2 regions of the Psychrobacillus sp. FSL K6-1415 genome follow, and region 2 is predicted to be linked to the other one. Evidence: riboswitches for the same ligand, from Rfam matches in the RefSeq annotation. Region 2 holds a riboswitch; the other holds the start of a gene.
The links. A riboswitch is a leader RNA that binds a small molecule or an ion and turns the genes downstream of it on or off. The one in region 2 is predicted to bind preQ1.
Positions count from the first base shown of each region.

Region 1: it holds a riboswitch for preQ1, as region 2 does, so the genes downstream of both, MKY60_RS16175 (QueT transporter family protein) here and queF (preQ(1) synthase) in region 2, are expected to answer to the same signal.

Region 1 is NZ_JBBOOQ010000001.1:3,329,497-3,346,025, reverse strand. Features, by position in the region: gene MKY60_RS16250 (TIGR04053 family radical SAM/SPASM domain-containing protein) at 1-266, shown strand, start outside; gene MKY60_RS16245 (NUDIX hydrolase) at 436-906, shown strand; gene MKY60_RS16240 (hypothetical protein) at 943-1,065, shown strand; gene MKY60_RS16235 (phospholipase D family protein) at 1,131-2,585, opposite strand; gene MKY60_RS16230 (ClbS/DfsB family four-helix bundle protein) at 2,811-3,338, shown strand; gene MKY60_RS16225 (hypothetical protein) at 4,168-4,398, shown strand; gene MKY60_RS16220 (hypothetical protein) at 4,526-5,323, shown strand; gene MKY60_RS16215 (sulfite exporter TauE/SafE family protein) at 5,448-6,173, opposite strand; partial or broken gene MKY60_RS16210 (low temperature requirement protein A) at 6,418-7,496, shown strand; gene MKY60_RS16205 ((4Fe-4S)-binding protein) at 7,573-7,779, shown strand; gene MKY60_RS16200 (GNAT family N-acetyltransferase) at 7,776-8,066, shown strand; gene MKY60_RS16195 (ring-cleaving dioxygenase) at 8,391-9,368, shown strand; gene MKY60_RS16190 (ABC transporter ATP-binding protein) at 9,717-10,679, shown strand; gene MKY60_RS16185 (ABC transporter permease) at 10,680-11,324, shown strand; gene MKY60_RS16180 (glycine betaine ABC transporter substrate-binding protein) at 11,329-12,222, shown strand; gene MKY60_RS16175 (QueT transporter family protein) at 12,265-12,747, opposite strand; PreQ1 riboswitch class I at 12,757-12,801, opposite strand; gene MKY60_RS16170 (MBL fold metallo-hydrolase) at 12,917-14,119, shown strand; gene MKY60_RS16165 (DUF3006 domain-containing protein) at 14,106-14,351, shown strand; gene MKY60_RS16160 (CD3324 family protein) at 14,594-14,857, shown strand; gene MKY60_RS16155 (FusB/FusC family EF-G-binding protein) at 15,006-15,647, shown strand; gene MKY60_RS16150 (NUDIX hydrolase) at 15,663-16,304, shown strand; gene MKY60_RS16145 (3D domain-containing protein) at 16,362-16,529, opposite strand, start outside.
Region 2 is NZ_JBBOOQ010000001.1:357,394-373,922, reverse strand. Features, by position in the region: gene MKY60_RS01860 (sensor histidine kinase) at 79-1,392, opposite strand; gene MKY60_RS01855 (purine-nucleoside phosphorylase) at 1,589-2,407, shown strand; gene MKY60_RS01850 (DUF4179 domain-containing protein) at 2,510-3,883, opposite strand; gene MKY60_RS01845 (sigma-70 family RNA polymerase sigma factor) at 3,876-4,397, opposite strand; gene MKY60_RS01840 (hypothetical protein) at 4,832-5,455, opposite strand; gene MKY60_RS01835 (restriction endonuclease) at 5,645-6,223, opposite strand; gene MKY60_RS01830 (VUT family protein) at 6,533-7,072, opposite strand; gene queC (7-cyano-7-deazaguanine synthase QueC) at 7,069-7,740, opposite strand; gene queF (preQ(1) synthase) at 7,975-8,475, opposite strand; PreQ1 riboswitch class I at 8,607-8,653, opposite strand; gene MKY60_RS01815 (DNA cytosine methyltransferase) at 9,106-10,434, opposite strand; gene MKY60_RS01810 (DNA cytosine methyltransferase) at 10,552-11,682, shown strand; gene MKY60_RS01805 (HpaII family restriction endonuclease) at 11,709-12,797, opposite strand; gene MKY60_RS01800 (DUF6985 domain-containing protein) at 13,154-13,621, opposite strand; partial or broken gene MKY60_RS01795 (HNH endonuclease) at 13,618-14,145, opposite strand; gene MKY60_RS01790 (HAMP domain-containing sensor histidine kinase) at 14,615-15,643, shown strand; gene MKY60_RS01785 (HAMP domain-containing sensor histidine kinase) at 15,690-16,529, shown strand, end outside.

The DNA of each region.
Region 1 (16,529 bases), 3.0 Mb from region 2:
TTTTCCCAAGTGGACTACTCCCGATAAAAGTTGGCAATGTCCGTCAAACACCATTAGCAGATATTTACCGTAATTCTGATGTATTCCAAAACCTTCGGAGTCCCGATAAATATAAAGGGAAATGTGGAGTGTGCGAGTACAATAAAGTGTGCGGAGGATCCAGATCCAGAGCATACAATCTAACAGGGGATTATATGGAAAGCGAACCATACTGCATGTATATTCCACAGTCCATGCGCAAGAAAAAAAAGCAACCATCCGTATAACGTGAAGACAAGTAATAGAGGAAAAGCTATTACTTGTTTTTGTTTTGTATGTGTCTAAACGAACCCAACTCATGGTGAAAAATCTGGGCAAGGAAGACTAAAACGAGTAGTATAGATATATTAGTCTGAAAAATAAATTATTAATTGAACACAGAATAGAGGGGAAGAAATGGATATATCTTTTAATACTACAGAAGGTAGATTTAATTACCGAGTGGCGGGTTTAATAGTGAAGGATAACAAGTTGCTAATTATGCAAGATAAAGGTCAGCCATACTTTTATGTTCCAGGTGGACGTATTAAAATGAACGAAAAAAGTGTAGATGCAGTGAAGCGTGAAATTCAAGAAGAGCTCGGCGTTGAAGTGAACGTAGACCGAATGCTTTGGATAAATGAAAATTTTTTCAAAGAGGAGACTTCTGAAGAACAATTTCATGAAGTTTGCTTCTTTTATTTGGTAGAGTTAAAAGAGAATGAAGACCTCAAAGGCAATGAATTTGTAGTTGATGAGGAAGGGAAGATACATACGTATTATTGGAAAACACTTGATGAAATTAAATATATTAATCTATATCCACAGTTTTTAAGAGAGAAAATAGTAGACCTGCCTTTACATATAAATCATATTGTGGAAACTTGAAATAAGGTAAGTCACTACTATATGGGAGAGAATCTATTGATGAAAATTAAAGTGAAGCGTAGTGAATTGCAGAGTAACGACGATATCTGGAATGCTAGTGAAAGACTAAGTATTTATGCAACAGCCATTTACACGGAGGTGCTTGAAATAGTGGAATAATAAAAAACGCTGAAAATTCTCAGCGTTTTTATTATGGTTTGGTATTAAAGAGTTATTTCTGTTTATTAATAAGTGGTCACTTTAGTAAACTTTTGCAATGTATAAATCCAACGTTGCCACCAAGTAAAGTTATCTTGGAACTCTTTCAACTCTACTGTGTACATAGCATCTTCATTATTCCAAAGTCGTTCAAAATAGCTTTCCATTTCTATTACTAACTTGCTATCATTTGGCGCAATTACCTTCAAATTATTTTCTAGATTATAATCGTCTAATGTTCTTTCGGTGTAGTTAGCGGAGCCATTCGAAATAATCGTATGCTCATCCGATTGAATCCAAATTGCTTTTGTATGATATTGACCGATAACGGTATTATACCAACGAACATTTAACTTTCCTTTCGTGTCTTCGACCATTTCCTGTACGACTGGACGATTTGGAAGCCCGGATTTTTGCTGGCCAAATGAATTTTCGTTTGGGTCGAGAATCATATTTACTTCTACACCACGATTTGCTGCATCAATTAGTGCATTAACGATATCTCGTTTAGCAACAAAAAACATCCCAAGCCAAATTTTGTCTCCTTTTTTTGTTGCTGCTAAGTCCTCAAGTAACGAATCAAGGATCTTTTTCTCAGTTAAATACTGAACTTTATACTGTCCTCCAGTTTCTTTCGTATCAACACGAGGCAATTTAGGTCCCCCTGAAAACAAAGAAACTGCTTCCTCTGATTTTAAAATATCATTTATAATAGGACCGGTAACTTTCAAAGCAATATTTCCATGAAATCCACTTGCATCATGAGGGTTAGAAGACGTTACCATAGCTTCTTTCTCCGTTACTACAGCCTTCCGATGATTGGCCTTCACATTAAGTAATGTTAAATAAGAGGCAACCGTCATCTTTGGTGCTTCACTTGCCATCGCATTCGAAATCCAGCCCTTGCCACGGAAGTCAAACCATTGGAAAAAAGTGCGATAAATACCAGAATAGACGGGTGTAGAATCTCGCAAAGGATCTAATTCGGTATAAACAATTTCTACTCCAGCTTCCCTCATTTTCTGAAACCATTTATTTTCATAGGATCCATAGCCTTTGTTCAATGGGTCAGTGATAAATATTACAGGCATTTCTGGATGATCTATCTTTTTTTGAGCTAATGTTGAAGACAAAGTATCAGCGATCTTAGGAAAATCTTCCTTTTCATCGTAAAAGCCATCAACCAAGAAAAAATCTACTACAACAAAATCCTCAGCCTCCTCGATCATGTTATATACTTCTTCAAATATATAGTTTTCGTGTATGATGCCAGTTCCTTTTCGGTCCTGTGCATACGTTAAATCAGTTATCATTTCAACTGAATCAGTATTATGTACCTCTCCTTTAAAGGAAAGTCCTTCTGGTAAAGGTTTATATGTATGCCACAGTATTACAGCAATATAAATAAGCGCAAATACACCTAAAGAACCCATCACGATTCTCTTTCTTTTACTCCATGGCTTGCTTTTCTTTTTAGCCATTTTTCTTCCCCCTACTAATTCTCTTTTTAAGTGCTTTTCCCCTATATAGATGAATACAAACCACTTATAGTAAACCACTAGTTGATATTGGTTATGAATATGGGAGTTGGTTCCATATATAACAATTGGTTCTGGATATTTATGTTAAAATAAAAATAATATATTGTGAAAGTTCTCACTTAAACGAAGTTGGTGTGTATAAAAAAGGAGGAAATTATCTTGATAATGGAAGATGCAAAAGAAACTCTATTGCTGAATAGCGACAACAATTTTAAAGCATTGCTAGAAATAATTGAATCTGTACCTAGTAGAAAAAGAGGTATTCCTATTGAAACTCAAGAAAGAGATAAGAATTTTCGTGATGTATTAATGCATCTGTATGAATGGCATGCAATGCTTGAAAGATGGTATAGAGAAGGTATGGATGGAGATATTCCTTTTATGCCAGCACCTGGTTATAAATGGGGTAATATCAAACTACTTAATATGCAAATTTGGGAAAACTATCAAGATGTAACATTAAATCAAGCTATAAAAAAATTGAAGCTGAGCCATGAAAGAGTAATGGATTTAATTAGGTCACATACCCATGAAGAAATCATAACTAAAAAATTCTATAAGTGGACGAAAACAAGTAATTTATACAGCTATTTTGCAGCAAATACTTCCAATCATTACATTTGGGCTATAAAAAAATGTGAAGTAATTGCAATCTATTTAAAAGATGAAGAAGTGGACAAGTTTGTTAAATAATGCAATATCTAATGGGTGCTTGTGCGGCCGAGCCTAGGTCGTATCATATAGCGGGTGGGATTCCCGTCGAGAAAGAACTAGCCATTCACTCGTAGCGAGTCTTGGAGGGCTAATGGTAACATTCGCCTTTAAGCGTAGACAGTTAGGTGGCGGGCCGAAAGCCAACTGGTTGAAGGGATTGAGCTCCATAATGTTAGTAAATCGAGAGGGCTGATGCCTTAAGCACAGCAGAAAGCTATATTTTATCCATCGTTAAAGGCAAGAAGGATAAAACCTCTCTGGAGTCAGAGACCTTGGCACGTCACACATCGATATGATACGGCAACTCGGGAGGCCCTACCGGTCTTTTCTTCTTATAGAAGAGTATGGTGTACAAGCGATAATAAGCGAGGAAACCAAATGCCGTGTAGGGAGTCGGATAGCAGCGTAGTACCAATGAAGTTGGGTAATGCCGATGGAGGAAAGGCTGCTACCAAATGATCACTCTCACTAGGGACACATTTACTACACACAGCGGTAGAAAAAATAATAAATGTAAACTAAACTATTGAGGATAGCAGAATCACCATTTTGTGAAGGATAATTTGGAGGAGCCGTGTGCGTAAATAGCGCAAGCACGGTTCTGTGAGGGGGGTGGAACACAATATACCGTAAGGTAGAGAGGTTCCCTTCTACTCGACTACTTCAAGTTCAATAAGGAGAGTAGCGCCTTTCTTCATTATTAATCTAATTGAAGTAGCTTTGTTGAAGAGTGTTGTTTTTTTTTATGTTCAACGATTGAGCAAGATAATGAAATTGAAAACTTATGTAGTCATAGGGAGGAAGTATTATGTATTTAGTTTTATCAATTGTTCTAAGTACCATTTTAGGTGTTGTTCTAGTTTCTTTACGTACATATATAGCTGGATTCATTGCTTTCGGAATTATTGTAGGCTGTTTGTTTAGAGGACTGTATTTACTAAACGACATACGCAAGATCCTTGACAGTTCACCTAAAAAAGACAAAGTTCAAGCAGCGTATGAAAGTTATATGAATGAGAGGGATAATGGTATCCATTAAGATTATTGCTCTAGTTGAACAAGTGGCGACCTGTAAAGATTAATTCAAATGCAAAACAGGAAAAGTTCTAACTACTATATAATAGGAAGTTTAGTTGAATAAAAGCTATAGAAGGGAGGTATGGATATTGAAAGTGGATACTTATTCTCTTATCTCATTTATAATTTTGTGGGGACTACCTACTTTCATGATTGTTAGAACGTATCTAAAAATGGATTATAATGATAAAAGAATAGCAATCAATGATTTCAGAACACACCGTTTTATATTTACAACAGGTTTTATTATACTTGGTGCTTTTTTTATACATTTAGGACTTTTACTCAACCTAAGCATACTAAAATTAATTGGATTCGTTTTCCTTACTCTAGGAGGATTTTTATCAACACTTAATAAGTGGAATAAAAGTAAGAATAAAAGTGTCTTGGTGAAAAAAATATTTACATACACACTTATCGGTATTACTACTTTTTTTCTGATTTTGCTAGGCTTTTACTACTTAATAATAAGGGTCGGGCAAGGTGAGTTTTTTCAGTACGATAATGGTGTGACAATTGAGGTTTACAATTCAAGTAAACAAGAAATAACGGATTTAAACTTCTTTTTTTCATTTTATAGCAATTATGATATTCTTCAGGATTTGGGGGATATTGACAAATTAGAACCGGGAGAAACAACTAGTATATATAGACCCCACATAATTGGGACTGGAAATGACCGGAGTTTATATTTTCAATATCCAATAAAAAAATCTGAAAAACAGGTTGATAGCCTAGCTTATGTAGCGTCTAATAAACCAAGTAAGGTAGTTGTTATTATAGAAATAACTGGTACTGATAATAATGGTAAACTATTATTCAGGGCAAAAGGGTTTGCAGATGTTCATGGCCAATTTGAATATGATCTGACCTCTACAAGAGAATAAAAGTTACATGATGACCAACAAGTACTTATACTAAACCAGCTAATACTTTGTGAATACTTATTAATGAAAGATAGAATCAGTTCATGCAATACTGTACTGATTTAGAGCTCCATTTTCCGTTATGTCAACGAGATAAGATACTATCTAATAATAAGAAAATTCCAGTACACCCTAAGAGGATATACGTGAAAATCCTAAATGCTTTTTGATTGAGATGTTTAAATAGAACTTGTCCTATTATCAGTCCTATAAATACAACTGGAATAGCATATAAGCTTGAGCGCCAAATAATCATATCTGTTCCAGCTAAAAACATCTGAGAAATTAGACTAATGAAATATATAAATAAATAGAATGCTAGTGTTGTGGCTCTTGTTCTTTCTTTTACTGATTTTGTTCCAGCAAAATATATCAATAATGGTGGTCCCGGCATACCAATACTTATTGTTAAGAGACCAGATAATCCACCAATAATATAATCTCTTAATGTAGTTGATTTAAAACTAATATTTAAAATTAGCAATAAAGTTAAGATCAATAAAATGATACTAATGACTATTTTAAAAGTACTAATATCAATAGATATATAAATTAACCCACCAAATGGAATACCAATAATGCTTCCTAAAACCAACTTTTTCAATAAATGTTTATCAATATCCTTCTTAATTTTCATTATTAAAGCACAAGAGATAATTAATGAAAGGATAATATTTATTTGGATAGCTTCATGAGGGTTAAATATCATCAATAAAAACGGTGTGGCTAAAATCGAAAATCCAAATCCAGTACTTGTTTGTAAAATGGATGCCACGAGTATAATAAAAATATATACATAGAAATTTTCCAAAGTTATACCTCCTATAAGAATACGACAATATTCGATTCTACTAAACTTTATCAAATAATGATAGGTAAATACAGAAGGAGGAGAGGAGGATACATCCGGAATGTGATACTGGAGTTCAACTATATTGTGTGATAAAAGATAAGAAGCTTATTCATCTAATAGGAGGTTTTTCGAGAATATAAATATCCTTTTTAAAGGTGAAATAAAATCTAATAATCTATTAAGATAGGATTTGGTACATAAGATGGTAGAAAAAAAGGTTAGTTGGCTAGAGTTATTTTATGATTTGCTAATTGTGGCTGCCATTGCTACTGCAACTCATGTTTTGCTTCATGTTGAAAATGGGTATATCCATTCAGACTATTTATTAAAATTTGTACTGATTTTTATTCCCATCTGGTGGGCTTGGGTTGGACAGACGATGTTTATCAATCGTTTTGGGGAAGATTTATTATATTTTTAATTCTTCAAATGTTCTTTGCGCTAGTAATGATTGCGAGTTTGTCGGTAGATTTCGATTCGTATTATAAATCTTTTTTAATAGGCTACATTGGACTTAGGTCATTAATTGCAATTCAATATCTTGTCGTACAACGGTCAGAAGTAGGGACTCGAAAGAAAGCTGCACTCTTTTTTGGAAAATACTTTTGGGTTGGTATTATAATTTCATTGTGCTCCGTCTTTTTTGACTCTTGGATTAGATATCTAATATTGTATACAGGTATTTTTGTGGATATATTAATCCCAATTATTGGACGGAAGCGATTAGTGATGGTACCTACAAATACAGCTCATTTATTAGAAAGATTTGGTTTATTTACTATCATTTTGTTCGGTGAAACACTAGTTAGTACGCTTTCTGTAATCCAACCTAAACAAGGAGATTGGAATTCTATATTATTTACTCTTGTTTCATTTATTTTGATCATATCAATGTGGTGGCAATACTTCGATAATTTGGAGAAGAAAGTCGATAAATCTAAAAAAACAGCGGGTCAAATGATTATTTATGGTCATCTATTCATTTTAATGTCCTTGAGCATGATCGCAGCGTCGATAAGATTATTGTTTTTACATGAGGTTAATTATTATTTTATTTTATATTTTGTTTTTGGATCAGTATTACTCTACTTCTTATCAACTTCATTTGTTTTTCATCAATATAGACATAAGGAACAAAGACTAAAAGTTTATCATTTAGGTTTATTTTTAGGTATTTTATTCGGTTTTCTCATTATCAATCTAATCTTTACAGTACCTACTATTTTAATTATGGGAGAACTAGTTATATTTTTTGTTATCTATGCTAAGTTAACAACTTGATAGAATTTTCTTACAATCTCAAATTGATTTGATTTGTAGTTTACTATAAAATATAGAAAAAATGAGGTGTTATAAAATGAGCTACCGGGAATATAAAGGGGAAGAAATTACAGTCTATTTCGATGGAGATATTTGTAAACACGCTGCTGAATGTGTTAAAGGATTACCAGAAGTTTTCAATGTAAAAGCTAGGCCTTGGATTTCACTTGAAAATGTAGATGCTAAAAAAGTGGCTGAAGTTATTAATAGATGTCCAAGCGGTGCATTAAAATACAAAATGTGAGGAGGGAATTAGTTTGCTGGAAATTAAACAAGGTAGTCAGTCATTTTTATATTGGTGATGAGAAAAATAGTGAAGCAGAAGTCCATTTTGTTCGTGCAGGGGAAACTAGAATTATATTAGATCATACCCATGTGGCAGAACATTTGAGAGGAAAAAATGTAGGACAACAATTAGTAAAAGCGGCCGTTGAATATGCCAAAAAAGAAAAATTATATGTAACTCCCCTATGTCCTTTTGCAAAAGCTGAGTTTGACAAGAATCCTGAATATCAAAAATTAGTAGGTTAATAACCTGTAAAGCAGAGAAGTAAATTAAGTTACTTCTCTGTTTTTTATTATTTAGAAGTTTAATTAGAATTGGTACTCCTATGAATGGTTTGAGATATTCTTTACAGCATCTGTTGTTATTGGAACACATATAGAAGTTTGATGAAAACACGAAACTGTCTCAGCAATGAGGCAGTTTTTTATTGTTGAAAAAATAATTTAATAGGGGGTTTTATTTTATCATTAAGTGGAACGATAGCATTGTTGACATGTTTTTTAGTTCATGGTAAAATTACTTTGAATTAAAGATACTTAAATTAGAGATAAAATATTGGAGGAATATATATGAATCACTTAAAAGGTCTGCACCATGTTACTGCAATTACAAGTAGTGCCGAAGAAAATTACAAATTCTTCACTAATGTATTGGGAATGCGACTTGTTAAAAAGACAGTAAACCAAGATGATATTCAAACTTATCATTTGTTTTTTGCAGATGATGTCGGTGGAGCTGGTACGGATATGACATTCTTCGACTTCCCGAATATTCAAAAGGGGACGCATGGCACTAACGAAATATATCGTACTGGTTTCCGTGTATCAACTGACGCAGCATTAGATTACTGGGTAAAACGTTTTGATCGATTAGATGTGAAGCATACCGGTATCCAAGAGCAGTTTGGAACAAAGGTACTGTCATTTGTAGATTTTGATGACCAACAATATCAGCTAGTATCAGACGAAAACAATAAAGGGGTTGCAGCTGGAACACCGTGGCAAAAAGGTCCGATTCCACTAGAGTATGCTATTACTGGTCTAGGTCCAATTACCATTCGAATTGCTGAATTTGACTATATGAAAGAAGTGCTTGAAAAGGTTTTATTGTTCAAGGAAATAGGACAAGAGGAAGCATTCCACTTATTTGAAGTAGGCGAGGGTGGTAATGGTGCACAAGTGATAGTGGAGAAAAATATCATTCTTCCACCAGGACGTCAAGGGTTTGGAACAGTTCACCATGCAGCATTCCGAGTAGAAGATAGAGCTGTGCTAGATGAATGGACAAATCGTATGGAAAGCTTCGGCTTCCAAACTTCCGGATTCGTCGATCGTTTCTTTTTCCAATCATTATATTCAAGAGTAGCGAACGGAATACTATTTGAATTTGCAACTGATGGACCAGGATTTATGGGAGACGAACCATATGAAACACTTGGAGAAAAATTATCATTGCCTCCGTTCCTAGAACCAAAACGTGAACAAATTGAAGGGTTAGTTCGTCCAATTGATACAGTACGCAGCACAATTGAGTTTATAAAAGAATAATAACAGAGTGAGCCGCTTCCTTAAGGAGGCGGTTTTTCTATGAATTAAACTAGCTTTTTTGGAAGAAATATCCTTTTAGCAAGTAAATAACCTATGGGAGCAAGTAAATCCGGTTCGTGAGCAAGTAACATAGCAAAGAGAGCAAATAAAGGCCCCACAAGCGCAAGTAAACAGTTAGTGAGAGCAAGTAACGACTAACTTTTAAGGACAATAAGAGCAGAGCATAACCGACGATTTTCACAAACCCCAAATTTTTTCACAAAATAGATTATTCTATGGCTTTATCTTCATGTTTTTAGGGTAAACATGGTTGGAAGTAAATATAGTAGAAGAAAGGAGGGAAGTGAGTTGATTCGTTTTGAAAATATTACGAAAGTGTTTCCAGATGGAACAAAAGCTTTGCAGGGTGTCACTTTAACAATTCCGAAAAAGCAATTAGTGGTCATCATTGGACCAAGTGGATGCGGTAAAACTACGCTTCTAAAACTTATTAATCGAATAGAAACTCCTACCTCTGGTGAAATTTATGTGGAGGAAAAAGCTATCTCTAGTGTAGATCCTGTTGAACTGAGGAAAACAATTGGATATGTTATTCAACGAATTGGTTTGTTTCCACATATGACCATAGAAAAAAATGCTGCGCTTGTCCCAAATTTAAAAGGGTGGCCAAAGGAAAAAACGACAACACGTATTCATGAATTAATGAATATGGTAGGACTTGAACCAGACCAGTTTTTGCGTAAATACCCACTTGAATTAAGTGGGGGTCAGCAACAACGAATAGGTGTAGTGAGAGCCCTAGCTGCAAACCCCGATATAATATTAATGGATGAACCATTTAGTGCATTAGATCCGATAAGTCGCGAACAATTACAAAATGAGATAAAGCACTTGCAAGAAAAGATCAACAAAACAATCATCTTTGTTACGCATGATATTGATGAGGCATTAAAAATAGCAGATATGATTGTCGTCATGAAAGATGGCATGATCGAGCAAGTTGCTACACCTACACAGATAATAGAAAATCCTATTAATGACTTCGTGAAAAACTTTATTGGAATAGAAAGAATTAATCGGAAAAAGTCTATTGGAAAAAGGGAACTACAGGACTTTGCGTCTTTTTTTGATAGCGAATGGGAATCATTCTATTTAGAGGTCGATGCTTCTATGTTAGTGGAAGAAGCTATCGCTTTATTAGAAAATGAAGGTGCAAGAGGACTGCTAGTAAAGCATAGCAACGAGGTGCTAGGCTTTGTAAATCAATCTATACTTCTTCGAGCAATGCTTGCTAAGGAAGAGGTGGTATGAGTGAGTAACTTTATAGATACAATTCAAAGTCGTTCAGATTTAATACAAGAAGCGTTTATGCAGCATATTTACTTATCCTTTGTTGCTTTAGCTGTCGGGATTGCAATTGCATTACCTTTAGGTATATTAGTTGCAAGGTATCGTAGAATAGCTGAGCCAGTTATAGGAATCACCGCAATCTTTCAGACAATACCAAGCTTAGCGCTATTCGGTTTCCTAGTTCCGTTAATAGGGATTGGCGCTAAAACAGCTTTGATTGCCTTAATCATTTACGCCCTCTTACCTATTTTACGTAATACATATACTGGTATTTCAAATATTGATGAATCTATGATTGAGGCTGGAAGAGGAATGGGCATGACGAAGAGTCAGCTTCTGTGGCAGATTGAATTTCCACTTGCTTTGCCATTTATAATGGCAGGTATTCGAACTGCCACAGTTCTTACTGTAGGAATTGCTACACTAGCAACATTTGTTGGAGCAGGAGGGTTAGGGGATGTAATTTACCGTGGATTGCAATCTTACAATAATTCGCTTGTTTTAGCTGGAGCATTACCCGTTGCATTATTAGCAATTTTGTTTGATCTGATATTGAAATGGATTGAGAAAAAGGCTACACCAAAAGGAATGAATACTGGAGGATGATGGGATGAAAAAGTTAATGGGGATAATGGGACTTGTAGGAGTTTTACTTTTAAGCGCTTGCTCGGATTCTGAGGAAACATTAGTAATTAGTGGGAAACCGTGGACGGAGCAATTTATACTACCACAGATTTTAGGGCAATATATTGAACAGAATACAGATATTAATGTGGAATATAAAGAGGGTCTGGGAGAAGTAGCAATTATGACTCCTGCTTTGGAAAAAGGCGATATTGATCTATACGTGGAGTATACTGGCACAGGTTTAAAGGATGTGTTGAAGGAGGAATCTGAGGTAGGAGAAAGCTCAGATAGTGTGTTGGAAAAAGTTAGAAAAGGTTATGAGGAACAGTTTGAAGCTACGTGGTTAAGTCCACTTGGATTTGAAAATACCTATACATTAGCTTATACGAAAGATAATGAGTACAGTGCAGAAACTTACTCTGATTTAGTGGAAGCTTCTAAAACCGGGGGGATGGTATTTGGGGCACCACATGCATTTTATGAAAGAAAGGGAGATGGCTTTGACGATCTAATAAACACGTATCCATTTGTTTTTTCAGAAACACAAAGCCTAGATCCAAATGTAATGTATGAAGCGTTGAAAAATGGCGATGTCGATGTTATACCAGCGTTTACGACTGATGGACGTATTGAACGATTTGATTTGCAAACGACAAAGGATGATTTAGGGTTTTTCCCTAAGTATGATGCAGCTCCAGTCGTGCGTATGGATGCTCTAGAAAAGTTTCCCGAGCTAGAAGATGTGCTAAACGAGTTAGCAGGTAAAATATCCGAAGAAGATATGCTTAAAATGAACGCAAGAGTGGATATTGATGGTGATAAGCCGGAGGATGTAGCTCATGACTTTTTAGTTGAGAAAAGATTAATAGAAAAATAAAAAAACACCCGGTTCTAGTTTTTTAGAATCGGGTGAAATTATTTAGATTAGCGTCTTAAAATTTAGTCGTTTATCTAAAGCAATAATAATCGGAATACCGACAGCTAATACGGTGAATTCACCAGCTGCAACGGTCAACCATGTATAGAAGAATGGAAAATCTAGCGCGAGCATTAGTTCAAATGCGATAATACACATGGTAAATGTAAAGAGAACTGTATTAATAACCATGCGTGCTATGTTTCCTTTTACATACTTAGTCGCTAAAATCGTTAATGATAGCGTAATGATAGAATGCGCTACTCCAAATGTTAAGTCGTAAGCAGCCATTGGAGAGAACATGTTTGTGATGAATACTCCTAATACAATTCCAAAAAAGTATTTTTTATTAAATACGATTAAGTGATTAAACATCTCCGCAATACGAAACTGTACTGCACCAAATGCAAAAGGAGCCACTAGTAGAGATACCGCCACATAAAGAGCGGCAATAACACCAGTTACTGCTATAGTCTTTGTTTTCATTTTATTCATTTCTCCTTAGTTTTTTTCCGTGGGAGGTTCTCGAACCACGTTAGTTTTCACAAAGAGTTATTCTATGCGAATTGTTATCAACTGTCAAGGGAAATTGTAATATATGAATATTGTCATCCTATGATAGAATGGAACACAGCAACGAAAAGGAAGGTTTTTTATGAGAAAGATAGTAATGATAATTTGTATTTGTATAGTATTTTTACTTTGTGGTTGTACTATAAATCAGCAAGCGAACACGACAATAGAAACTTCTCAGACACCTGTAGAGGCTAGTAATAAAATGAAAGTCCATTTTCTAGATGTAGGACAAGGTGACTCTATATTCGTACAATCCCCGAATGGTAAAAATTTACTAGTAGATGGAAGTACAAAAGACGCTGGAAAGGAAGTAGTAGCTTATTTAAAATCGCATGATGTCGAGAAACTCGATTATGTAGTAGCGACACACCCAGATGCTGATCACATCGGCGGACTTATTTCCGTTTTGAACTCTATCTCTATAAAAAACTTTGTGGATTCAGGTAAAGTACATACCTCTCAAACGTATGAGGAAATGCTTCAGCTTATTTTAGATAAAAACATACCGTTCATTGTGCCAAATATTGGAGATACGATTCCCCTAGATGATGATTTAGATATTACTGTGTTAAATGTTGGAGAAGAATCAGATGATAATAATGAAGCATCTATTGTCTTAAAAATAACTTATGGGGAAGTTTCCTTTTTATTGATGGGGGACGCAGATATTCGTATAGAGAAAGAAATACTAGAGCGGTCGAACGTAAATTCAACTGTATTGAAAGCAGGACATCACGGTTCAGACACGAGTAGTTCGGAATATTTTATACAGGCAGTAAAACCAGAAGTTACCATTCTTAGCTATGGGAAAGATAATTCCTATGGACATCCAGATGCAGAGGTCAAGTCAAGGTTGGAGCGGATTAGTTCACAAATATATGGCACTGCAGTAGTTGGCAATATAGTCGTGGAAACAGATGGAGTAGATTATAACGTATTGACAAATGGAAACGTAGAACCAACTGAAATTGCTGACACAGTAGCTGAAGGGATTAATATTTCAAGTAAAGACCTCCGAGGTGAAATAGTAGGCATTACCAATTCTGGTGGTACTACTGTTAGTTTAAAGGATTGGCAATTAGTTTCCGTAGCGGGCAATCAAACATTCAATTTTCCAAACATAAGCTTACTGGCTGGGGAGACGATTTACGTCACAAGTGGTCCGGAAGCAAAAGAAGGTTCGGGCTATTTGAAATGGACGAAGGGACAAATGTGGAGAAACGATGGGGATGCAGCTACATTATTAAATAGCAAAGGAGAGGTTGTGAGTGAATTTGAATAAATACACGTTAGACCGTTTCGAAGGGGACTTTGCAGTCTTTTTGAAATACCCAAATGAAACCGAGAGCCTTCAAATTCATTGTTCTGATTTAAAAGCTAGCCTAAATCAAGGGGACATAGTGAATATTTCAGTAATACAAGATAAATATGAAATTGAGCTACTTAGTGAACAAACAATGGACCAAAAGGAAAGGGTCAGCCAATTACTTAAACAATTAAAAAAAAGAAACTGAGCGAAATTACACTATGTAGGTTTTTAAAAATTTCTACTTGTATTAAAATAGGAAGTAGCGCAACTTGGAGGTGAGCAGAATGGCAAAAAGTATAAAATTGCTAGACAGTGCAACGCCTCATGCAAAGCCTAATGATGGAAAGGCGAACTTTGTATGAGAAGCTATAAATTAAATTATATCGCCATTTCATAATGTTGGCTTTGCACCTTATTTAAATAGTAAAAATAAGGAGCGAGCGTAAAATGACATATATCAAGGCAACTTCCGTTTTACCTGAGGAGCTAGTGAAGGAAATTCAAAAGTATATTCAAGGGGAAACGATTTATATTCCAAAGCCGGGAAAAACTTATAAACAATGGGGAACAGTTTCAGGTGAAAGGAAACGTATCGATGAGCGAAATAATTCTTTAAAGAAAGCGTATAGAAATGGTGTTTCTATGGGACAGCTTGCAAATGAGTATTATCTCTCGGTCGAAACTGTTAAGAAAATTGTTTATACAAAGTAAAAGAATATACTGGTAGCTCATTTAGGGGCTATCAGTTTTTTTGTATTCATATGGTGAAAATAATTCCTAATCATCTTATCCATTTATTAATCAATTATTATTCGATACAATTGAACTAACGAAAATAATTGTGAATGGAGAGGTAAATATGAATCCTTTCATTAGAAGTGACCAATACAACTATATAAAAAAACAGACACAGGCATTGGTAAATGGACATGCAACGGTAAATGATCGTGGAGTATTAAATGCCCTAAGAGCACTGTCATTAGAGAAAGTACTTGGGCTATTTGAGGAATCTACAGAAGATCAAAAAAGCCTATTGAATCCAATTGTAGAAATAAAAGAAAAATTAGAAGCAGAAAGTTTTTTAGAAACCCTAAAGCCTTATGTTATCCCCTTTAAAGAGATAAGCGAGACTGCTATCAAAAAGATTTTTCCGAAAGCGAAGAAACTCAAAATTCCTTCATTAGAGAATATAGACTTTAAAGAATTATCTTATTTAGGCTGGTTGGATAAAGGGTCCAATAAAAAATTTCTTGTTATTGAATACAAAAATAAATTAGTAGGAATTTCTGGGGGTTATAAAAATTCCAATAAAAAAGGGATTTGTGCATTATGTAATCGAACTGAAGAAATAGGAATGTTTACTTCATCGGTCAAGGGCATGACTCAGGATGCATTTATAACGCGAGGAAATTATATTTGCCAAGATAGTCAAAAATGTAATGAGAACATCATTTCCTTGGACAAATTAAATAAATTTGTAGAGCTAATTGAAAATAAATAAATTAAGAGGGATTAAATGGAGCAGGAGCTACTAAAAGTATTTGACGAGCAGCATCAGAAAATAGGTGTAGGTACCCGGGAGGAAATTCATCGACTCGGTTTGTGGCATGAAACATTTCAATGCTGGTTCATTGGTAGCCATGAAGGAAAACAATATGTTTACTTACAATTACGCAGCAATTTGAAGAAGGATTATCCGGGATTGTTGGATATTACTGCCGCGGGTCATTTATTGGAAAGTGAAACAGTTTTTGATGGGATACGCGAGGTAAAAGAGGAGCTTGGAATTGATATCCTTTTTGAGGAATTGTATTCACTTGGTGTTATAAAATACTCTGTTACGACGGATGATTTAATAGATAATGAATTAGCCCATGTATTTTTATACGACTGCGCATTGGATTGGGAACAATTTACGCTACAGGTTGAGGAAGTGTCTGGCGTAGTAAGAGTGGAAATAACTCAATTTGTGAGTTTATGGCAAAGTGAAATAGAGGAAATAGAGATAATCGGTTTCGAGGTAGAGGAAGATGGAACAAGAAGACCAATTCATCAAATGGTTGATAAAGAGAGCTTTGTACCACATGAACAATCCTACTATGAAGTAATATGCGAAGAAATGATATCTTTTACATCAAAAAACCAACTTTCTAGTTAAGAAAGTTGGTTTTATCTATATCTAACTCCAGCACAAGTCGATGCTTGCACGTTTCTATTATTCTAAGATTTTAACTTTGACACTTTTACGACCCCATTTATAGGCTTCGCTTTTCGATGAAAAAAATACATCTATTTTATTCCCTTTGATAGCACTACCTGTATCTCCAGCTACTGCGTATCCATAACCTTCGACATAAACTTTGGTGCCAAGTGGAATTACTTT
Region 2 (16,529 bases):
AACACAAAAAAATAGATACTTCTACCTGAGTAGAGTATCTATTTTTTTAAAGCAAGCTGTATAACAACTAAAAAGCAATTACTTTAGCGGAATTTCCACAATAGCAGTTGTCTCTGATTCATCTGTTGATTCAATGGAGATTCTTCCATTGTATTTATTTACTACTTCCTTCACGATAAATAATCCTTGCCCTCTAACCTGCCCTTTTGCTTCATTTTTGGTTGAATATCCTTGTTTGAAAATTTGTGCTTCCTTACCTATACATTGCCCGGTATTCGTAATGACAAATAGATAATTAGTATCGTTAACAGAACAATCAATCGTTATTTTCCGTTCCCCTTCTGGCAACTCTTTCGCCGCATCAATAGCATTATCGATTAAATTCGATAAAATAATTATTAAATCTGTGCTTTTTATTCTACCAAATGAAGCATAGGGGATTGTCATCTCCATATTTATACGATGATTTTGTGCAGCTAGCTTCTTTGATTGCAATAATATCGATAGACCAGGATGATCTATATTTAACTTAAGAGATTCAATAGTTTCTACTTCTTTAAAAAGGGTGGATGCATATTGTAATGCCTTCTCCGATTCCCCTATTTTTAGAAGCCCATGCAAAACAAGAATATGATTAGAAAAATCATGTCGTAATGATGAAACCGAGGTTATCAAAGTTTTTATCTCTGTTTGATAAGTATTCTCCGTATGACCTACTTCCTTTTTAACCTCTCTTTGATACCATTTTTGCATAAATAAGAAGGAGCCTAGCACGATGAAAATAAATAAACCATTAAATGCAAAGATTAATATATTCCTTTTTAACCCAGCCCCTTCAATCTGATTAATGGTATGTATACTAGTATCTATACCTAAATAACCAAGTATTTTCCCATCATCGTCCTTTATAGGTGCTCCAACGGATAAATAATCTCCATAATCTGGATCTTTCAGCACTTCGGTTACATATACCTGACCTTTATAGGCTTTAGTAACTTGCTCTTCCGGAACTGTACATGCAACGCCTATCTGATAATTATCTAAATTATCTATTTTACCGTAGTGCGCCAAAATCATCGTTTTAGAAACTTTAGGATTATCGACTTCTAGTGTGTAAACATATAAGGAACCTAACTTTTCGCGCACATCATTCAAATAAACTTGAATCTCTCGAAAATGTTCATTTTTCTCGGGGTTACTCAAAAATTTTTGATACGTGTCGATATCTATTGATGAAGCTATTGACCTAGCTGCTTGCAAACTTTGGTTTGCAATTGACTCTTGTACGGTATTTTTCATTTTCACGTACGAAATATAAACATTTAAAGCAGAGAAAAAGATTAATAAAACAGTAGACAAGACTAAAATTTTTTTTACTTTATGACTTTTCATATGCATATGTACTTCCTTAGCTTATTTCTATTTAAAAGTAGATTATTCGACAATTATCTTGTAAATAATGTAATTATACTATAATACATCATCAATAACCTTGTTTATGAGCATATTCCTTTTTTTGCAATAATACACTTTGAGTGTATACTACATTTGTATTGTTTTTTATGTACCATCTCAAGGAGGAATTATGATGTACAACATTGGAGATATTATAGAAACTAGAGACTTCATTATGAGTAAGACAGATCATCGCCCTGTGATTGGAATGATTTTAGGGTCAGGCTTAGGTACGCTTGCTGATGAAATTAAGAACCCCATAAAAATTCCATATAGCGACATTCCACATTTTGCAAAATCTGAAGCAATTGGTCATGCAAACGAACTAGTCATTGGAGAATTAAATGGAAAAATAGTTGCTGCCATGAAAGGTCGCTTTCATTATTATGAAGGCTTTACTTTGGACGAAGTAACCTTCCCAGTACGTGTAATGAAAGCACTTGGTATAGAAAAAGTTATTATTACAAATGCCTGTGGTGCCGTGAATACAAGTTTTAATCCAGGAGACTTAATGTTAATAACAGACCACATTAATTTAGTAGGAAGCAATCCATTAATTGGTCCAAATAATGACGAATTAGGTACACGCTTCCCTGATTTATCTGAAGTATATAACAAAGAGCTACGCAGTATTGCAACTAAAGTAGCGAATGAACAAAACATGGAATTGCAAGAGGGTGTTTATGCTTGGTGGAGTGGTCCTACATACGAAACCCCTGCAGAAATCCGTATGTTCCGCATATTAGGAGCTGACGCTGCAGGTATGTCCACGGTTCCGGAAGCGATTGTAGCTACTCACGGTGGTATGAAAGTACTTGGTATTTCATGTATAACGAATATGGCGAGTGGAATATTAGATCAGCCTCTAAATCACGAGGAAGTAATTGATGTTGCAGGTAAAGTAAGAGTTAAATTTGTTGAATTAGTAAAAGGTATTTTGAAAGAGATTTAAAATTAATTGTTTAACTAAATTGCACATATTATATATATTTGCCTCTTTTAAAAAACGAGATTCTTGAACAATGAAGAGAGTTGTTCTCAGAATCTCGTTTTATTATTTGACCTCTATCTCGACGTCCTCTTCTATCCATGATGGGTATAAGTCTAAATCCAATCGAATAGGATTTGCAAAAGTATTAACCGACTTGTCCGGAAGTTCAAATTCGATTTTCGCCTCTCCCGGAACATTTATCTTCGAACCTTTTACGTAGTTAGAAAAGGTTGGTGTACGCCCTCCGTAGTGTATATAAAATTCTTGTTCATCAGCGTCTATAAATTTTATAAAACTAACCATATTCATATCATAATCCTTATTTACTTTTATAGTAAAACTGACCAGATTATCGTCCACCTGTAAATTTGAGAATATTGATTGGAAAGGCTTTTCTATAAACTTTTTGGTTTCTGTATCAATTATAATATGCGCTTCTTCTTTATCAATTGCTGCAATTTTCCCAAATGTTAATGTTAACTTTTGAGGCTCATAAAAGTAAAAACTTTCTTTCAGTGGGATCTCCCATACATTTCCTTTCTCCAGAGTTTTATATGCATTTCCAGGCATAGCAGACCATTTCCTGCCCTCTTCATCTACCAGTTCTAATTCATCAAATGGCCGAGAGAGAAGTTTCATAGTGTTATTAGAATTTTCTTCTAGCTTAACCACTGTGCGTATTGGGTCGACTATTAACTCTTTCACTTTAAAATATTGACCTTCAATCTCAACTTCTTCATTCACAACGATACTCTTACTTGTCACTTCCATCTTTTTATATGTAAATGGTATTTTGAAATTTTCTACTTTTCCCCCATTTTTTATTCCTATTTTCCAAGAAAGGTCCTTACTATATGGAATCGTCTGGATATATTCAGAGCCACTGAAAGTTTTAGAGTTTGCCGTTTGAGTCAAGGGATTGACAAAATTCATAAAATCGAAACTATACCGCATATTCATTCCTGACCATAATTGGAGATATTTGAGTTCAAGTGAGCTTACGTCCATATCTTCTGTACGAATAGAGTAAAAAACAACCATTCCCTTTTTGTCTGCAATGACTCCATCAAGTGTTACTGTAATACCGTTTTTCTCTTGCGACTTATTAATAGGTTGAAAATAGTCATTTTCAACGGCAGCGGTTAAACCTCTGTCTTGCTGAATTAGTGCAATAATTCGTTCCATACCTGGAATAGATGAAACCTTATTAGCGAAAACAGGCGATACAGAGACAGATGTGATAAAAGAGATAAGAAGGATTGCAGCAATTACTACCGACCATGAACTCCGTTTTATTAACTTAGTTCTTTTTAACATTCTTTCTTTTTTGGCTTTCTCAAATCCAATTTGTACGGCGGAATGTAGCTTATCCTTTGATATTTGGACCTGATTAATCGACTTCTTCCTCTGCACCAATTTTTTTCTTTCCTCAAACACGTTTAACCTCTCCTTTCTCTTCAAATCCTGCCCTAAGTGCCCGCAAGGCTTTATGTAGCCGGGTTTTAATTGTTCCTTCCGGTGTATCCCACATAACAGCGATGTCCTTTATTTTGACATCTTCAAAGTATTTTAAATGTAATAACTCTCTCTCATAATCGGATAAACTTAAAAGAGCCTCCTCTACTTCTAAAAAGGTAAAGTCCTCGCTCATTCCCTGTATGCAAAATATTCTTTCCCCTAATACTTCCCTCTTGCTTTTCTTGATGACATCTTGACAATAATTCATCATAATTCTAATTAACCAAGTTTTAAAGTAGGCAGGTTCTTTTACTGTTTTTATACTTTTAAAAGCTCTATATGTCACTTCCTGAATAGCTTCCAGTGCATCCCCTTCATTTTTCAAATATGAGATAGCTGTCCGATATAATACATCTTCATATGAATGGATTAATGCTAAAAATGCTTCTTCATTACCTTTAATTGCGTTCCTCACTAACATCTTTTCACTCAAGATATCACCCCAATTCATTTGGCCCTATCTATTAGACATACAACTTTGGAAAAAGTTTTTATAAAGTATATAAATTAATTCACATTCGAAATCTTTCTCGAAATTAGTAAGATGAATATACAAAAAAACTAAATTACAAACAAAAAGAGTGATCCAAGGGATCACTCTTTTTGTGCTGTCATAGCTGCTCGGAGGAGAAGAAAGGAAGTTTCAAATCCTACAGCACCTGTTACCCGAGATTTTATAGATTTTTTATCGCTAAATAATGAGCTTTAGGATGTAAGAGAGTTGATTGTTAAGCTTTTAACTTTTAAGGTTGAGCTTTAAGCTTTTTACCTTACTCAGTAATTGATTTTGGGAGCAGGGATTTACCCAGACCCTGCAAACGGGGAAACTTTCTTCTTTTTCGCTATAACAGCAAGTTCCAAACTTATTTATTGTTTAATAGTGATTAACGTACGTGCATTAATTTCACTTAGCGCTACATCCACGTCATCTTCAAAAGACTCAATATCTAAAGCCATCTTTGTTGCGATTTCTTTTACATGAATTGGGTCAATTAATTTAGTTTCCTCGGATTCCCAAAACAACTTTTTGTACCCTTCAACCGCAGTTAAGTCTGTTTTACCATCTTTTGAAATCATGTTATTTAACTGAGTGTCTAATCTATCTTGGGCAATTTCGTTATTAACTTCTACCTTTTCTTGAGACTGAGCATAATCGGTATTCATTTTACGAAGGAGTGTTTTTTCGATTTCAATAAAGTTTTTACGCTCAATTGCATCTGCCACCGTCATTTTGACTCCAGATACTTCAACAACAGTTCTTGCATTAGATTCTACAATCGATTTTTTGATTTGCTTTCTACGATCCATTAAATCTTTTATAGATTGTATACTTTCTTTGGCTTCCTTTTCAAACGCCTCAACAGTCTTAAAACCACGAATATTCTCTTTTGGTTTTTTAGACGCTGCGAAAGTTGTCTCGTTAATCTTCTTTAAAATGCGTGCATCCAATGTCTTTAACTCGCGTAAAGCTTTTGTAATTGAAATTTCCATCGGCATTTCACTCCTCAGTTGTCTCTTTATGGTAATTATTAGTCTATCGGAGATTACTAGGTTATTCAAGTAACCACATCATATGCTGCAGAGTATTAAACGATTCAACTTTTTGTCTCTCTTATTTCTTGGATATCGCTCAAGTACTGTACTGTTCATACTATTTATTAATAACTTTTGATCTCCTTTTCATGGTTTGACATTTTTAGTTGTATTTTTCATCTCCAGGTTCATTTGTATTAATTCTTTACGGTCTATCATTCGTACACGGTTTTTCTTGGCCAGTGTCAAGGCCTGCGTTGTATAGGTACTATTCGTTATAACCCATGCCACTCCTGCATTATACATATTGATGGATGGAATAACTTCTTGTACAGCTTTTACACCAACTGCTTTCTTATAGCGTTTTGCTTGAACCACGATCGTTTCTTGTCCTTTGTTTAATATTAAATCTGCTCCAAAATCCCCTGTTGAAGGTGTATAAGTGACCTTGTATCCTTGATACTGAAAAAGTGTGCCTAGATAATCTTCAAATTGTCGGCCAGTCATTTGATCAATCTCCGCTATACCAGATTCCCGCATCCTTTTTTCAAAACTAGCTGTTCTCCATCCCATGATTATAATTATTACAACTACTCCAACACCTATTGCAACCCCTACCCCTATAAATGACTTTGTAGTATACCAACCTATTAACGCTGCTACAATAATTAGAAACCCGGTCAATTCGTCTACTATTTTCTGATCCTTTTTGGTTCGATTACGCATTAAATACACTTCCTTCTAAAATAGCTACCTTTGATTCAACATGGAACAAAGTATTTTTTGTATTATTTTTTCAACTATATAATTTATATATTGGTATTTTAAGTATTATTTTTAATCTATTTTAATTATACGACATTCCTATATAACATCCAGTACCTGTAAAAAATGTTTTTTATACCTTTTTTTTAGATCTATCTAGAAATAGATATATGTAATAAAAAAGATAAAGTGGTCACTGTACAATAAATTAATAAAACTAAAAAAACCTCCCAAGATTATGGAAGGCTAAACTTTTCACTTTTCATAAAATCATTCAGACAGAAGACGCTTCTCCTTTACTATTACTACTTGATTCAAAATAAGCGCCCCAATCATCTGAATAACCGTTTTCACGATAATTTGACCTACAATGGCAGCAGGAACTGCTTCCCATGGAAGAAAATTTGCTCCAAGAGGACTTAAGCCAATTACAACAAAAATTACAGAATCTAGGAATCCGCCAACTATCCCGCTATAGAATACACGCCATGCCATTGGTAATTTTAGTCTTGTGTAAATCTCTGTATCTGCTGTTTCAGCTACAACAAATGAAATTGCCGAAGCAAGTACAATTAATAAAGTATCCCCCAATATAAATGAGGCTAGTGCAGAAAATGCTAAAGCCACAAAAATAAATAAGTAGGTTTTTGCTCTCCCATATTTATTTTGTACAAGGTCTCGGAAAATAAAAGTAGCTCCCACGAAAAGTGTTCCCATAGGGACGATAAACATGGCAAACTCTAATGGTGCAAAAGCTGCTGTTACGACATTAGCAGTCACTATTGATATTAAATAAAATAAGATTCTCATGCTATTACTCCTTTAGTAGATTTTGAACTCAAGTACTCGTTCAGTCCTTTATTTCTCAGCTTACACGCCGGGCACTTCCCACAGCCATCTGCTATTACTCCGTTATAACAGGTCAACGTTTTCTTTTGGACAAACTCTAGTGCTCCAAGTTGATCTGCCAGCTCCCATGTTTGTGCCTTGTTCAACCACATGAGTGGTGTTTCAATCACAAAAGTAGAATCCATTGTAAGATTTAGCGTTACGTTTAATGACTTCACGAAAATATCACGACAATCTGGATAGCCACTAAAATCAGTCTCACACACACCAGTTACGATATGCTTTGCTCCGACCTGGCTAGCTAAAACACCGGCAAAAGATAAAAAGAGCAAATTCCGACCAGGTACAAAAGTCGACGGCAATTCACCTTTTTCTCCGTCCTCTACTTTTATGTCATCTCGCGTCAATGCGTTCGGTGCAAGCTGGTTTAAAAGTGACATATCCAGTATGTGATGCTTTACACCGATTTCCTTCGCTATCTCTTTTGCACATTCAATTTCAAGACTATGTCTTTGCCCATAATCAAACGTCACTGCCTCGATTTCTTTAAAACGTTCCTTCGCCCAAAACAGACAGGTCGTGCTATCCTGACCACCACTAAACACTATAATTGCTTTTTCCTGCTTCATCCGTAAACTCCCTTATACTGAAAAAACAGCACCCAAGAAAGAATGCTGTTATCTTCTTAGTTTTTTTAAATTGTCTAGCTTCAGCGCCTAGCCCCTCGTGTCGCTTTAGGCTTTCAGTAAAGGCATAAAGAAGCCTTTACGTGTAATCCTTCCAGCGCTTTTCGGGACTTACATAGGCACTTCCGCTTTTCTAAAGAGGGTAGCTAAAACCTCTTCCTTAAAAGGATTATTCAATTATCGATTATCAATTTTCTCTGGATACAGATCGTGGTTCATCAATCGAAAATCCGCCATTTCTACATACTTCGTCCCCGGTCTTCCATAGTTACACCACGGATCAATCGAAATACCTCCGCGTGGTGTGAATTTACCCCAAACTTCGATATACCTTGGATCTAGCAATTCAATTAAATCGTTCATGATAATGTTCACACAGTCCTCATGGAAATCTCCGTGATTTCTAAAGCTGAACAAATACAATTTTAACGATTTACTTTCTACAATTTTTTTATCCGGAATATACGAGATATACATCGTTGCAAAATCGGGCTGATTTGTAATTGGGCATAAACTTGTGAATTCAGGACAATTAAACTTCACAAAATAATCCCGAGTAGAATGCATATTATCTACCGACTCCAATACCTCAGGTGCATAATCAAATGAATATTTTGTGCCTTGATTACCTAACAATGTTAAATCCTTCAAACCTTCATCATGACTTCTTCCAGACATAATAAAAAAACCTCCTATTAAAAATGTTTCCCAACACTTTCAAAAGAGGTTTCATAAACCAATCTATACAAACAAAAGGATAAAAACAAAAAAAGCCACGTCCAAAATATATGGACATGGCGAATAGTCATGTATCCATAGTTTTTTATAGAGGGTATTAGCTATGAACCTCTCCCGGTCAAGTACGGGTACTCAATCATATTATAGAATATTGACCAAAACGTCAATTAGGTATTTTAGTCATTGGATATTCAAATCTTATTTTAAGAGATTCAAATTTTTTTATAATATCATGCATAAACTCAAACTATATTGACTATATTGTTAATAGAATAAGAGATTAAAGGAGGAACAAAAAATGAAACATCAACTTTACTTACCGGAACAATTACCAGAAACAACAGAAGAGTTATTAAAGTTAATATTACAAACTATCTTAGCCTAGGAGAGATTTAGATTATCAAAGAGACTCGGAAACATAGAAAAGTAGATACCTCTACTTATGTGGAGATATCTACTTTTTGTATTTCATTATTAGGAAACTACATCATCCATATTTTCTGAATTATGTTCAACTTTCTTATGTATTTCCGAAAACAAAAAGTTCTTTAAAATGATTTAAGTTTTTTGTTAATTCTGCGTTATTTCATTCAACGTATTCACAATTTCTTCACCTAATTTAAAAGCAACCAAAGGTGGGACTGCATCGCCTATTTGTTCATATCTATCTTGTTTAGGATCCGAATGGAATATTACATACGGACCCTTAAATACATACCAATCTGGAAAGGTCTGAAGTCTTGCTACCTCTCTTGGAGTCAATGCTCTATCTTTACTGGGATGAATCATTTCATCGAAGCAATGAGAAGTAACCGTAAAGCTGGGACTATTTTCTTTTAACCGCCTGTACCTTGCCCCATATGGCTTCCTAGGGAAATACTCATCTCTTACTTGATTTTTCCCTTCATTAATAAGCCTCTCCGCTGCAGTTTTCATACTTTCTCCTGGAAGTATAAACGACATTCTTTTTATTGTTTTATCAAAGTGTTTACTAGCTTTATGAGAGTCTAAATATTTTCCATCGTAATTAATTCCACTTGGTATTTTGGGCTCTACCCCTCTAACAAATTTTAAATATTTATCGTGCGCTATAGAGTTTATTTCCAAATTTTTATTGCAATATATGAAGTTTTCTTCCTTACTGTTTATTAAAGGAAGATCTCTAATTGCCTGTCCTACTGTAATAACTGGTAACTTGCCTTCACCATGAGTCTTTTCAGGGTAATTAAAAAATGCATCTTTATATTTATTATTAATAGCTACTAGAAATACTCTTTCTCTATTTTGAGGAACTCCGTAGTTTACACAATTTAGTAGGATTTCATCTTTATGCCAAGAGGCAAGTCTAAACGAATTAAAATTAATTAAATCATTTCGTTCGAATTCCTCGCAAACTAGCGAAAAGAATGTATCTATTCCTTCTTTATTTTTCTTTGATAAAACTCCTTTGACGTTTTCAAACAAAAACATTTTAGAATTAACCGCTTTTGCAATTCTAGATATATGAATGAAAAGATAGTCCCTTTCATCATCCACCATTCTTTTACCGGCTATTGAGTAACTTTCACACGGTGGACCCCCAGTAACTAAATCTACACTTTCTTTTAAGAATCTTTTTTTTAATATCTTTTTTATCAATGAATCCGATAATTTCCTTACGTCACCTAATATCATCAAAGGCTTATTATTAGGGAGGAAAATATCATTAAATTTATTAGCTTCTTGTAGATATAAATCTAGTTCAAAAAGTTCAGACTGATGATTTTCACAATAAGTTTCTGCTGTTTCTCTATTAATCTCAACAGCGATTAAAGGAAGAAATCCAGCCAACTTTAATCCTGTCGCTAACCCTCCTGGACCAGAGAAAAGATCTATACTTGTATATTTATAATTGTTCATTAATTCACCCCTATATATTTTTATGGTACTATTTAAGATTAGATAATCCTTACTGACTCACTGTTATTATATCTTATTTCAGTGATCAAATATTGAATGGACTTTGGAGGTATTACTTTGACATATAAAACTTTGGATCTGTTTTCAGGAATAGGTGGTATCCGTAAAGGATTTGAGCTTACTGGTAATTTTACAAATATACTCTCCGCTGAAATTGATAATTTTGCTTGTAAAACTTATAAGCATCTTTACAAGGAAAACCCTAAAAATGACGTATGTAGTGATGATTTTAAAAACAAATTAATAGACATGAAATATGACGTACTTTTAGCGGGGTTCCCATGTCAATCATTTAGTTCAGCAGGTAAAAAGGAGGGTTTCCGAGACAAAACTAGAGGAACTTTATTTTTTGAAATTGCAGATATTATTGAAAAAACAACTCCTAAAGCATTTTTATTAGAAAACGTTGAGGGCTTAGTTACTCATAAAGGAGGCAGTACTTTTAAAGTAATTCTAGAAACTTTGGTTAAAGAGTTAAACTATAGCATTGTTGGGGTTAGTGTAGATTCAAATGGAGAGTTGATATATAATCCTAGAAGTTTCTTATTAAATTCTAAAAACTTTGGAGTTCCACAAAACAGACCTAGAATCTATATAGTAGGTTTTAGTAATAAACGTTTCCCGAATAGTAACAGACCACTATTTGAAACACTACCTACTAAAAGAACAGCTGAGCCCATTTATGGATCCATACATGATATTTTAGAAGAAACTGTTGACGATAAATTTTATTTATCCCAAGGATATCTTAACACTCTCATTAAACATAAAGCGACACAAAAAAGTAAGGGAAATGGATTTGGGTATTCCGTTATAAATAAACCTAATTTAGAAAAACCTATATCTAATGCTTTGCTAGCAACTGGAGGTTCTGGAAAAGAACGAAATCTAATTTTTGATTATAAAGAAGAATTAGTAGGAAAAAAAGTTAGATATAAACAATCACCACTAAATGATCAAGGAATACGAACTATGACTCCAGTAGAATGGGGACGTTTACAAGGATTCATCGGTTACGCTTTCATAGATGAAAAAGGAGAAGATAAATTTGAATTTCCTCCTGACATTAGTGACACCCAGAAGTATAAACAACTAGGAAACTCAGTAACTATCCCTGTAATTGAAGAAATTGCTTACAAAATTTATGATTCTTTAGTCTACTTAGAGTCTATAAATAAAAAGTATTAATAAATCGCCGACTTATAGGCGATTTATTAATGAAATCTAATTTGTAAATTTAGTTTTATAAACAATTTTCCCTGACTTTCATATATTTCTCCAAACCTGTATCTACTACTAGAAGGTGTATCTAAAAAAGTATTTCTTAGTAAATATTCTTGAAATTCATTTCTATTATAGATATGATAACAAACTATTTCCCCGTCTTCTCTAACAATAATATATCCGCCTGTCGCATCGTAAAGTCCTGTCCACTTTTTCTGGGGTGTCATACCAAGCGCTACATCAGTCAAAAAATTTTTGATTTTCGTTTCGTAAAATTTGTGGTCACTTGACTGATCGAAATCTAATGGATTATTCTCTTCTAGTAAATCAACTAATTCTTTCATTGTCGTTGCTTGACCATTATAATAATATAATAACATTTCTCCAACCATTTCTGGCAATAAAGTATCAATCATCTGCAAATTTAACTTAAAGTTCTTACTACCTATGTTCTTAAAATCTAATAAATATCGATTAGATAATAAATACTTTATGCGATCTTTTATCTTTGATCTACTATCAATTGCGTTTACTAAACTTTTGAGTTTAATATTACTAGCAGTATCTAATGCTGGTGAAATTTCAAAATTAAAATTTGTTGTCTCACCTGAATTCAATAATGTAGAATTTCCTCCTAGTCTTGATTTAATACTAAATCCTAAAGTAGGACTAGTATTTGTGTTCAAATCATGGACAACAATTGTAATATCTCTTTTAATGCTCGAATCAGATTTCATTTTTTTCACATTGATATTGTTTAAAAACTCTTCAATTTTAGGGAATTCAAAAGACCTACCAGACATCATTCCTAAAGAATGATATAAACTTTCACTCATTTCTCTAAATCTTTGATCATTAACAGTTAATAATATATTACCGTCACCATTTATAACCTTAATATTTGTACTTTCCCTATTATAGTAATAAAAGTTACCCTCTTCTTCACGCACAATAGAGATTAATGGATAGAATATAGAATTCATAGTATTTGAGTTTTCATCCCCAGCGTAAATAATTCCATCGCCTAATAGTTTTAAAAATGTGTATATTTCACTCCACTCGCCTTTATTTCCCTTCATTTTTTGCACTTCCTTTTTTAGATTCACCTCTAGTCCTAGTGATCCCATATAATGTTATTTTCATTATACCTTACTTAAACTTTGAAAACTTGTTCTAAACTGCAAAAATAGAAAATATCGCTATCATACTTTCAATACAGTTATATAATTTATTATACTTTTGAAAGAGAATGGCATGTCAATTCAAGATCTATATCTAAAATTTGTAGGAAAAGCGTGGACTATTAATGAGGTTTAAAATTGAAAATTGAAGAGTTTAATTGCTTTTTTTGAAATAGTAGGTATTAGTTTTCAAACAAATTTCGAGATAGCGTTTTTTTCAGAACCTGGTACCCTAATCTTACAAATAGTAATATTTAAATTGCAACATCTTGATAACCGACTTCTCTTACTTTCTCATTCAATAATCGAAGTCCCAATCCATTTTCTGTATCCCAAGTACAATTAAATGTAATTCCGACATGGCGGGCTTCAAAAATATCAGCATATGGAATAATAATTCCATCTAAACTTATCATTTCAAGTATTTGATCAGTAGTTTCAACAATTGGATAATTTTCATTTAATTCAACATCATAACCTAATTCTTGTCGCTTTTGATTGTAATAATTTAGGATGGAATCTAATAAACTTAGTTGTAAATCATTCCACTTACCCATCAATGATTGGTATGCCGTATATTGACCTTCATCAAACTGCTCATCAACTTCACCATCTATTATTAAATCTAGTTCAGTTGTATTTCTAAAGAAATCTAAAGTAATAACTCTTGACCAGCCATATTCATACTCAAGTTCACCAAAAATCGCATCATTTATAGTCATTTTATAATCTCCTCACTTTGTTTATTGGCAAAACCCCCAGGTTCGAAAGCTCCCGCATTTATCTCCCCTACACCACCCAGGTTTCCAAATTCACTATTTATTTTTGTTGGTACAAGTTGCATTTTTTTAACATCATTCAACTCATGCCATGTAAAATTATCTATTTCTCGGTATTTTTTTATATCTCTTGCGCTGATTTTATCATTCCAAATTGCTTTGCTAATTCTGAGGAACCATTAAGTTGATCAGCTAATTTTTGATCTGATTGTGTAAAATTAGTTCTTCTAGCTTTTCCTCCATAGACACTCTTTCCACCTAGCATATAATTAATTTCTACTTGAGCTTTTGCTACTGGTGAAAAATCTGGAATTCCATTTTTATAATGAATCCCAGTAATACCAGCTTCGTCTAATATTTTCTTCACTTCCGGATCTGGTGGTGGTTTAAGAGTACTTAGAGATTCACCCCTAACCCCTTCAAAAACCAATCTTCTCATTAACTTCCTCTGGCGTTTGATTAATTCTTGGTTTAATAAAGCCTCCCAAAATCTTTATAAATACCTATAATAATGATTTATAGTTATAAAATCCCTGCGTTGTTTTTAATTTGAGGAAAGAGAGTTAAGAATCTGGTCAATTCATTAGCCTTTTCTGCCACTTTTAAACAAATCCCCCTATGAATCTTCTGAATATTCATTGAAAAATATTGTGCATTCCACATTCTTTCGTTAATATTAATTTATAAAATTATTAGGAGAGATATATATTGGGAATTATAACAATGCATTTTCTATTTAATCTTTCGTTACTAATGATTTTATTTTTTGTTTTTTTTCTATTAGATAAGAGAGTCGGTAGTATCCATTTACATAAACGAGCGGGATTATTTTATTTTGTTTTTTCGTTAGTAATTTGTACTGTATTTTCTTATCCCATACAAAGTGAGTATGTTCTGGATCTGAGGATAATTCCTTTTTTATTGGGTGGCTTATATTTGAGGTTCAGTCCTATACTAGGATTTTTGGTTATTCTATTTCGGGCATTCCATGGAATAGACGTTGGATTCTTTATAGCAGTTGCATTTTATACCGTGTTTAGTTTTTTTATATGGTATATTTCTCCTTGGTTTTTAAAACTCACTTCTAATATACGAATACTTTTTTCCACTGGTATTACTTTACTGATAAGTGTTGGTATCTTATTCACTATAGCATTAAACAAAGTATCTCCTGACCAATTTATAGATATATTCATCGCCTATGTGATAGTCCCTCCACTTGGGGTTGCCATTATTTCTTCCACCATTGAAATAAGAGAAAAGAATCAACAGTTGCAACAACAGTTAGTAATCGAAGAAAAGTTGGCTGCAGTCGAACAAATGGGGGCTGCAATATCTCATGAAATTAGAAATCCGTTAACTACAGCAATTGGATTTATTGAGCTCCTCGACCAAGTTTCTCTTGATAATAATAAAAGAACCAAATATATCTCCATTATAAAAGATGAATTAGATTCTGCAGAAGGTATCATACAAGATTACTTAACCTTTTCTAAACCAATTATTGAATCAATAGAAGAACTAGATATTCAGAATGAACTTACGCATATTTTAAAATTACTACATCCTCTGGCTAATTATCATTCAGTAAAGGTTTCTACTGATTTTTCTACCTATGGAACAATCCAAGGGGACAGATCGAAATTCCACCAATGCTTCATTAATATTATAAGGAATTCAATCGAATCCATGCCTTATGGCGGTGCATTATTGATCAAGACAATTGCTACCCAGAATAAGATAACTATTTCTATACAAGATACTGGAACAGGATTGAGCAAGGATCAAATTAACCATCTAGGAGAACCACACTATTCTCCGAAGGGACCTAAGGGAACTGGTCTTAGCATGATGGTTGCTTACAGTATATTACGTGCTATGAAAGGAACAATTGAAGTTCAAAGTGAGATTGGCAAAGGCACCATCTCCCTATTTCATTTTAAGCTCCATAAAACTAAGGTATAGAGAAGATGAATCTTTTTACATAAAATAGTCTTGGAGGAATAATATCTTGGAATTAACAGTATATTTCTTTTTCAACTTATCCTTATTAATTGTAATACTTTTTTTGGGAGTTTTATGGGCAGAAAAGTCAAAAAGATTTTGGTCTCACCAAGCTATTTTCATCAGCCTTTTAATAATTAGTTTAATGCTTTGTTTTATTTTTACTTATCGTATAGAAGGCAGTAATGTCGTTTTTGATTTAAGAAAAATTCCGTTCATTGTCGGCAGTTTATATATCGGTTTTGGTCCTTTTTTCGCTGCATTCATTATGCTCGTAAGAGGTTTTTTTGGAATTGATTATGGGTTTTGGATGACGGTACTTTATTATGGAGGGCTTGCTATTCTTTTTTGGCGAATCTCTTCATGGTTTTTAAAACAATCTCCCAAGCAGCGAGTTCTTTTTTCCGTAGGCGTAACATTTCTGTTCAGTTTTGCCCAAACTTTTACAATGGGAATTTGGCACTTACCTCATAGTAGTACCGAGGTTTGGTTTGCTTATTTAGTCATTCAACCCATTGGAGTCGGAATCATTTCTTATATTATTGAAGAAATTATTATGACTATTCAATTGCGCCAACGGACTATGAAATCCAAACGGCTAGAGGCCGTTGAACGAATGGGTGCAGCTATTAGTCATGAAATTCGTAACCCCTTGACAGCAGCAATTGGTTTTGTTCAACTTTTGCAAAATGACTCTATTTCAAAAGAAAACTATACTCAATACCTTTCCATTATTAAAAACGAGCTAAAATCTGCTGAAAGAGTCATTCAAGAGTATTTGAATTTCTCTAATCCTGAAATTAAATCGATGGAACCCCTACTTCTTCAGGAAGAACTAGAACAAGTA